2 regions of the Paenibacillus sp. 01T424 genome follow, and region 2 is predicted to be linked to the other one. Evidence: a T-box and tRNA genes for the amino acid it is inferred to sense, from the RefSeq annotation. Region 2 holds a T-box; the other holds one or more tRNA genes.

Region 1 (4,211 bases), on a different contig from region 2:
TGCTATAAAATCATGAATCGCTCTTTTGTCATCGCGCAAACCGACCATAAAGGCGCTGACGATCACAGCAATACCTAATGTTAATCCATAAACGAGTCCACCGACAACATTACGCAATAACATGGTACCTATACCTGGAGGTGAGCCATCCAGCTTTCTAATCTGTACGCCGCATATCCTTTTCCCAATGGTATAGCCGCTCCAAAATACCGGAACCAGTAACGAGTAAAGGAATGAGACCACATCTGTAAAATAATCTCTCCCTTCATATCCTCCTGTAAATAATAATGAAATAATGGCTAACGGAATGCCAATAATAATGCCATCCAGCAATGAAGCTCCTAATCGAATCCAAAAACCTGCTTTCATGCCGAGTCCCCTCCAGTATTACATCATTAATGTTACTTCCTTATTCAGACACATTCCTATTAAAACTTACGCTTATCAGCTCCGATGTATACCTTAATCCATTCGCCTATCCTTAAAGTAAAAAATATTTCGAGGATTTTCCATTTGAAGACTAGCCCATCTCTTTTTTGACGATGATTAAAATAATGAAAGAAGGAATATAATCTGGAGGATAGATTTTGTGGATACTACAACAGAATTGCTAATAAAAAGAGCATATGCCAATCCCCGTTTAAGACAAAACATTATGAACAAGAGTATGATTTGTTTGTATTGTGATTACTCCGGTTTCGTTGCGCAAAATAATCATGGAGCAGCTTGTTGCTTTGTCTTCAATAGAACAATACGCGTTACCGCCAAAAAAATTATGATGGAACATATTGAAGGTTCCAATTACGGTGAATTGCTTGCTGTTCGTTACAGTCTTGAAATACTTGCAAGTGCGCTGACGGAGTATGAGCCGAAATTCGCTATTATCTATACTGATTGCAGTCAAATCGCAAACATTTTATCAAAAGATTATTTTTCTCATTCACATCATAAAGATGCTAGAGATGAAATATTGGCAGTTCTACATCATTTAAATAATATGTATCCCAGCGTTCACATACAAATAAAATACATAAGCAAGCACAAGAAAAACAATACCCTCCATAGGTTAGCCCATAATGCTGCGAGACAAGCTGCTATAAATTAATTACTGCCAGCCTCTAATTTACTTAACAGCTTTAGAAATTAACATATTAAATTAAATTGCTAGATATTAAGTACCTAACGATAAAAAAACCTCCTTTGTTTAGAACTGACAAGTCAGATTCTATAAAGGAGGTTCTTTTATCGTTCGTACATCTTATGTACTTCGTGAAAACCATTGACTCGTCAATGTCTTCGAGGTATGCCGAGGACGGGAATCGAACCCGTACGATGGTCACCCATCGCAGGATTTTAAGTCCTGTGCGTCTGCCAGTTCCGCCACCCCGGCATGTTGTAAAGGTTTTGCTTATGGTGGGCCCTGAGGGACTCGAACCCCCGACCAATCGGTTATGAGCCGACCGCTCTAACCAACTGAGCTAAGGGCCCTCGAAAAACGTATATTTCAACGTATTCATCGAAAGGTTGGTTGCGGGGGCAGGATTTGAACCTGCGGCCTTCGGGTTATGAGCCCGACGAGCTACCGGGCTGCTCCACCCCGCGACGTATATCCATTTGAGCAAAGCCAGTTGAATTGGCGACATAAAATAATATACTATATAGGTGTGTTTTAAGTCAAGCAAAATATTCTAATTTATTTTCTTTTTATTTTTTATGGTATAAACCTCACGCCGTATCGCCCTTTTCGGGATCGAAATACCTCTACCTCATGCGGAGTTTCATAGCCATACATCCAACCGTCATTCTCCATTCTCCTAACCAAACAACCCGCTTGAAATTTGGTTTCATATAGGCGAACCCAATATACCCATCTCATGTCATCCCTCCACTATCTTATTGGAGAAGCTGATGCTTATCACTCCAATAAAGGCTGTATACATTAGAATACCCCAAAATTGGGATCATACATGCAAATGGGGTATACTCAAAATAGGTCATTTCGAAGGAGCTGAAGACCATGTTATATGGAATTGTTGTTTTCCCCGAAAAGCATGTACAGGACTTCGCTAATAGCTGGCGAAGACGCCATGATCCGCATTACACAGCTGTGCCTGCTCATTTGACAGTACGATACGCAGAAGATTGGTCAGACGATGAATTGCAGCTAGCAGTCGCTCATTTAGAGCAAACCACATCTAAGCTGCCTGCTTTCTCTATCCATTTGAACCGTGTATCTACTTTTTTCCCTGTAAGTCATGTGCTCTATTTAGCGCTTGAAGACACCGTTTCCATGCAGAAGCTCCAGGAGAGCGTATGCAGCGGTCCGCTGGCCATTGTCGAGCCTAAATATGTTTACACGCCACATGTCACGATAGGGCAAGAAATCTCAGCTGATGAGCTGCATGATTTATTCGGAAATCTGCGCATGCAGTCCATTGATCTTACTTCGAGAATTGATCGCATACATCTGATGTATCAGACCGAGAACGGCTCTTGGACCGCTTACCAGTCCTTTCTATTACGAGGTTAGACAAATATTAAGGAAAAAGCCCGCAAACGACGCAGAGGTCGATTACGGGCTTTTTCCTTATTTCAAATTATCTTGGCATTGGCATAATTTCGACTCCGCCGCCGTTGCCTTCTCCAGTTGGATTGTTTTTAATTTTTTCCAAAACCGCGTTTCCACGTGTTTCCCACTCAGCTAGTGCTTCACGAGCCGATTTTTTCTTCTCGATTACGGCCTGGAACAATTCATAGCCAGGTTGTTGAGCTTCCCATGCACCTGGTTTCTCACGGAAGATTTTGTCCGTATCTACAGCTGGCATTGGTTTAAGTGAAGTAAATGCGTCAATGTTGTACTGCAAACCGCCGATTGGCGTCAAAAATTCCTTACGTGCAACCATTTCATAAAGACTTCTCGATTTCAGCTTAGCCCATTCCTTGCTGTTGGAGAACTTGATGAAATCCCAAGCGTCTTTATCGTTTTGAGCTTTGTTGTTAATACCCATCAACTGGCTCAATGAAATACTGCTGCCTACTTCAGGATCGCTTGGAGAAACGGGAACTGTCACAACGTCCCAATCAACAGCTTCAAAATCTTTAATTTTCGATGCGTTGTCCGAAGCTCTCTTAAGCTCATTGATATAACCATAATCACCGATCGTCATCGCAATTTTGCCTTTGATGAACAAATCACCATAGAATGGGTCATTGCCACCTTCCGCGTTTTGCTTCTCATACATTTTATTCATAAATTCTTGTGTTGGAATAACTTCTTCTTGATACAGCGATGCAACAGTGCTCCATACATTTTCCCACTGATCGCTATTGACGAGCATTTTCTCGCCTTTGTCATCCCACATTTTTAGCTGCAATGCTTGGCTATAAGACTGCGCATTGCTAAAGCCGTCGTTGGACCAACGATTGAAGGAGAATCCAAATTTACGGTCCACGCCTTCACCTTTAGCCACTTGACGTGCTAGGTTAAGAACTTCAGTCCACTCCATTTTGTTTGTCGGAGGAGTTACACCAGCTTCAGTAAACATTTTTTTGTTGTAGTATAGTGCAGAAGAGTTAAAAGTTGGCGTCAATGCATACAATCCGCCGTCACCAGCAGCTTTAATGCCTTCAACAACAGTTGGAACATAATCCGACAAGTCGAATTTATCTTGTGCTATTAGCGGATCCAGCGGTTGCAGCAAGTTGTCTTGTGTCATCCGACGAAGCATATTGTAATCCAGAACAACAACATCGACTGGATTTGATCCAGTTAGCATTTCTTTCATTTTTYCATACGGATCTGGCTGCTTTGTTGGCTTTGCAGGATCTTGCTGTTCAAAGCGTTGATCATCATAGTTGATTGCGCCTACGATTTGGAACTCAATGTTAGGATGAGACATTTCATACATATCCGTGTATTGCTGACGGAAATACGGCTCATTATCCGCACCGCCATAAAGCACGCCAATACGTAAAACCCGTTTTTCTGTAGAGCTGTCTGAGCCGCTGCTGCACGCTGCTAGCAGGCCAATAAGCAAGGTAAGTGTTAACGATACTAAAGTAAATTTGCGAATTCGCTTGCCTGACAATCTTTTATTATTCATTTGATTTTAACCCCCTAGTGATTTAGGCGGAGTAATAATAATCCGCTCGCCGTCAAATTCCATCGTTGCTTTGTCTTTAATATTAAGAGCAGATAAATATTCCTTAGG
Region 2 (4,211 bases):
CTGCTATCGATGAATGCTGGCCATCATGACAATATTTACGGAAGCGTTGCAGAGCAAACAGACTGGGTTAAAGCCTATTTAGCAATGGAAGTAGAGCATAAGCCAGGAACCTATTACCGTTACAGTACACATTCTACCTATATGTTGTCTGCTATCCTTGAGAGAGTAACAGGTCAAAAGCTAACCGAATATTTAATGCCTCGTTTGTTTATGCCTCTAGGCATTTCATCCGCTTCTTGGGAAAACTGTCCGCTTGGCGTCGTTGCTGGGGGAATGGGACTAAGTATTCCTACTGAAGGGATTGCTAAGTTTGGGCAAATGCTGCTAAACAAAGGGATATATAATGGTCATCGAATCGTTTCAGAAGAATACATTTCACTCGCCACCAGTGTGCAAAGCGATACATCGCGAGACGAAGAGCGCATCGATTTTTCCCAAGGTTATGGGTATCAATTTTTTCTATGTCGTGATGGCTGCTTTATGGGGAATGGCGGGTATGGGCAGTTATGTTTTGTGTCGCCCAAACATCAGGTTGTCATTGCGGCAACATCGAGCTTCTCTTCCATGAAACAGCTTCAAATCATGCTAGATTTAGTGTATGAACATATCCTCCTGCAAATAGACACGGATATCCTCTTTGAAGATGGTGAACAAAAAACAGATTTAGATCAGCATTTCTTGAAAATGGCTAATCCGTTCATACCAGCATTAAGTGAGCCTAGTCCTATTCGCTTAGATGATCTTCGTTTTTCATTCATGGATAATAATCAAGGACTCACTGAGCTTCATTTTGCAGCAAGTGGGAACGAATTTCAGTTTAAGTTATTTTTTGGCGAACAGAGTGTGAAGACGTATCCATTTAACTTCAGCACCATAAACCATCCAATTGATCATTTTGTGAAAGATTTGGAGACACATGATCAGGAAGTGGTTACAAATGCTTGTTGGATAGACAGCAACCAACTATCTCTTACTTTGATCTACAAAGAAACCCCGTATGTGATAACCTATTTCGTTCGCTTTTATGATCATAAAATAGAACTTAAATGTACCCATAACGTTTCATTTGGATTTGAAGCGTACGAATTAACTGGTGTGCAGGTTTAGTATCGTGACAGCATAGTTATGCGCTTTAGCGTACATTCAGAGAGGATGCCAAGCGGCGTCCTTTTTTTATACATACAGGAGTCCAATTTTTTTTAATCTACCGCACGAAACGGGACTTAGCGACCAATATCATATATTACACAATGTGAGGTGAGTTCTTTTGCCTGTAGAAATCAATCGTCGTATTGAGCAAGTATTAGGAGGCAATCTAGAAGCGTTTTCCGATATTTATAACGAGACCATTGATATGGTTTACCGTACCCTATTCTTGCTAACCGAAAACAAAAATGATGTGGATGATCTTATTCAGGACGTTTACGTCGAACTGTACAGGAGCCTTCGGAATTTTGACGGTACGAGACCTTTTCAGCCTTGGCTTTACGGTATCACGATTAGACAACATCAAGCCTACAAACGAAAAAAGTGGAGGCAATTTCGCAATCATGCACATGAGCTTAATAACTACTCATAAACACTCGAAAATGATTTTTCTGACTCTGTGATAGAAAAGCTGTCCAGCCACAGCATATTGGATGATATGGATTGTCTTTCATATAAGCTGAAGCAAGTGGTAGTGCTGCACTATTTAAATGATTTAACACAGGAAGAGGTTGCAGAAATCGTTCGAATTCCAGTCGGAACGGTGAAATCCAGACTACACTACGCATTAAAACAACTAAGGGATAAGAGAAGGAGAGATATCCATGTTTAATAGTGCAGATGAGTTGAAACGCATGTTGATGGAAAAGGCAAATCATATTCATCCGCCAGCGGGATTGAAGCAAAAGGTGCTTGAAGAAATCATGCTCGTTAAAAAAAAAGGTAACGGATGATAACGGAATTAACATCCAATATGAGGTAAGGGCATTCGAGGTTTCGAAAATGTGGGTATGTGCAATCGCGGATAGTTTGATGGAGATACAATAAAGCGAGTTAGGAATAAGGAGATGTGGGCAGTAACATAATCACCTTGACTTGAAATATCATATTGAGTATAATTCCAATAAATTGAATATTCTAACAAAAGCTATGATGAGAAAGAGTACCAAGGCGATGTCTTTTTACAGAGAGCCCCGGTTGCTGAAAAGGGGTAAAGAATAACTTTGGGAATATGGTCTCTGAGCTGCGCATCGAAACCTCATATGGTTGTAGGCTGCGCCGGAACCCGCACCCGTTACTGTGCTAGGGTATACATGCATAAGCATCGTACCTGAAGAGGTTAATGTCGCGAGGCATTAATAAAATTGGGTGGTACCGCGTGAGCACAGCTCTCGTCCCTTTGGGATGAGGGCTTTTTTGTTTGTCAAAAAAAGGAGGAGTTATGATGACAAATGTGTTTATTGGCGGTGCTTGGCCCTATGCGAACGGTTCATTGCATTTGGGAAGATTGGCGAGTGTATTGCCAGGGGATGTGTTGGCACGTTATTACCGCGCAAAAGGAAATAAGGTGTTGTACGTATCTGGAAGTGACTGCCACGGTACGCCTGTTGCGGTGCAAGCGATTCAGGAGGGTGTTTCTCCGGGAGATATTGCAGATCGATTTCATCAGGAATTTGCCGAATGTTTTAAACAGCTTGGGTTTACGTATGATTTGTATACTCGAACAGACCAGCCATTTCATCACCAAGTCGTTCAACAGTTATTTTTGGCACTTTTAGAAAAAGGACATTTATATAAAAAAACAATCCAACAAACGTATTGTGAAACAGATCAACGATTTTTGCCGGATCGATATGTTGAAGGGATTTGCCCTGTTTGCAGTAACCGTGCGAGAGGCGATCAATGTGATTTTTGTTCAACCTTGCTTGACCCAGCCGACCTGACAGACAAGACATGCAAGCTTTGCGGGAATCCTCCAATTGAGCGGCCAACGGAACATTATTATCTTGCACTCTCTTCCTTCCAAGCTGAATTGACTAAGTATGCAAAAAAAACAAAAGGTTGGAAAGAAAATGCAGTACAATTAACGCAAAGATATCTTGCAGAGGGGCTTCAAGATCGAGCGGCGACAAGGGACTTAGATTGGGGCGTGGAGGTTCCGGTTGCAGGGTTCGAGGATAAAAAAATTTACGTCTGGATTGAAGCAGTGAGCGGATATTTATCGGCAAGCAAGCAATGGGCTGCAGAAACAGGCGGCAGCTGGGAGGCTTTCTGGAAGGACGGAAATGAGGAAATAACCGCTTATTATGTACACGGTAAAGACAATATCCCTTTTCATACACTAATATGGCCGGCAGTACTGATTGGTGCCGAGGAATATCATTTGCCTGATCGAATCATCTCTTGTGAATACATGACGCTGGAAGGGAAAAAGTTTTCGACAAGCAATAATTGGGCGGTTTGGGTGCCGGACATTTTGAAGCGCTATGAGCCAGACTCTATTCGTTATTTTCTGATCGCAAACGGTCCAGAGAAACGGGATACTGATTTCTCTTGGCGAGAATTTATTTATAGTCACAATGGAGAATTGCTTGGTGCATTTGGCAATCTAGTCAATCGTACGCTAGCGTTTATAAATAAATCTTTTGAAGGAAACGTTCCTGAAAGCAAGCAGAACGCGGAATGGATGAAAGCCATTGCTTCTTTATATGTTGAGTCAGGTGCATGCATTGAAGAAGGACGACTAAAGGAAGCGATTGAGTTAATTTTTGCTACTATTCGCAGAGCAAACAAATATTTTGATGAACAAAAGCCATGGATTCAGATTAAAGAAAATCGAGAGGCTTGTGCTTTTACTATAAACACTTGCGTGCAAATTATAGCGAATCTGTCTCAATTGTTGAGCCCGTTTATTCCTTTCTCATGCGAGAAAATAAGAAGGTTTCTGACTCTTCCTGAGCCTAGCTGGGAGCTCATTAGTGTAGCTGCTAACCAAAAAATTCAAGGTTTAGAGCTGTTGTTTGAGCGTATTGACGTTGGTTGCATTGAGGAAGAAACAAATGCGCTAAAGATTCAATCCAAAAGGGAGTGAGCCTATGAATAAGAGAATTATCGTCACTGGCGGAGCCATTATTAAAGATGAAGCTGGAAGAATATTATTACAGAGAAGATCAGACTACGGAGATTGGGGTCTGCCTGGCGGCGGAATGGAAGCGGGAGAGAAA

What was found. A T-box is a leader RNA that pairs with one kind of tRNA and senses whether it is charged. The one in region 2 lies ahead of metG (methionine--tRNA ligase), so its partner is inferred to be a tRNA-Met.
Region 1: it encodes a tRNA-Met, which carries the amino acid that the T-box ahead of metG (methionine--tRNA ligase) is inferred to sense. The anticodon was not compared.

The regions. Positions count from the first base shown of each region.
Region 1 covers NZ_JBFTPZ010000008.1:97,961-102,171, reverse strand. The annotation lists gene AC1DPK_RS09305 (RDD family protein) at 1-369, opposite strand, end outside; gene AC1DPK_RS09300 (RNase H family protein) at 590-1,105, shown strand; tRNA gene AC1DPK_RS09295 (tRNA-Leu) at 1,305-1,390, opposite strand; tRNA gene AC1DPK_RS09290 (tRNA-Ile) at 1,412-1,488, opposite strand; tRNA gene AC1DPK_RS09285 (tRNA-Met) at 1,526-1,602, opposite strand; gene AC1DPK_RS09280 (2'-5' RNA ligase family protein) at 2,018-2,530, shown strand; gene AC1DPK_RS09275 (ABC transporter substrate-binding protein) at 2,598-4,103, opposite strand; gene AC1DPK_RS09270 (ABC transporter ATP-binding protein) at 4,110-4,211, opposite strand, start outside.
Region 2 covers NZ_JBFTPZ010000031.1:68,075-72,285, forward strand. The annotation lists gene AC1DPK_RS22515 (serine hydrolase domain-containing protein) at 1-1,107, shown strand, start outside; gene AC1DPK_RS22520 (sigma factor) at 1,268-1,579, shown strand; gene AC1DPK_RS22525 (sigma-70 family RNA polymerase sigma factor) at 1,607-1,819, shown strand; gene AC1DPK_RS22530 (hypothetical protein) at 1,812-1,940, shown strand; T-box leader at 2,128-2,389, shown strand; gene metG (methionine--tRNA ligase) at 2,432-4,078, shown strand; gene AC1DPK_RS22540 (NUDIX domain-containing protein) at 4,083-4,211, shown strand, end outside.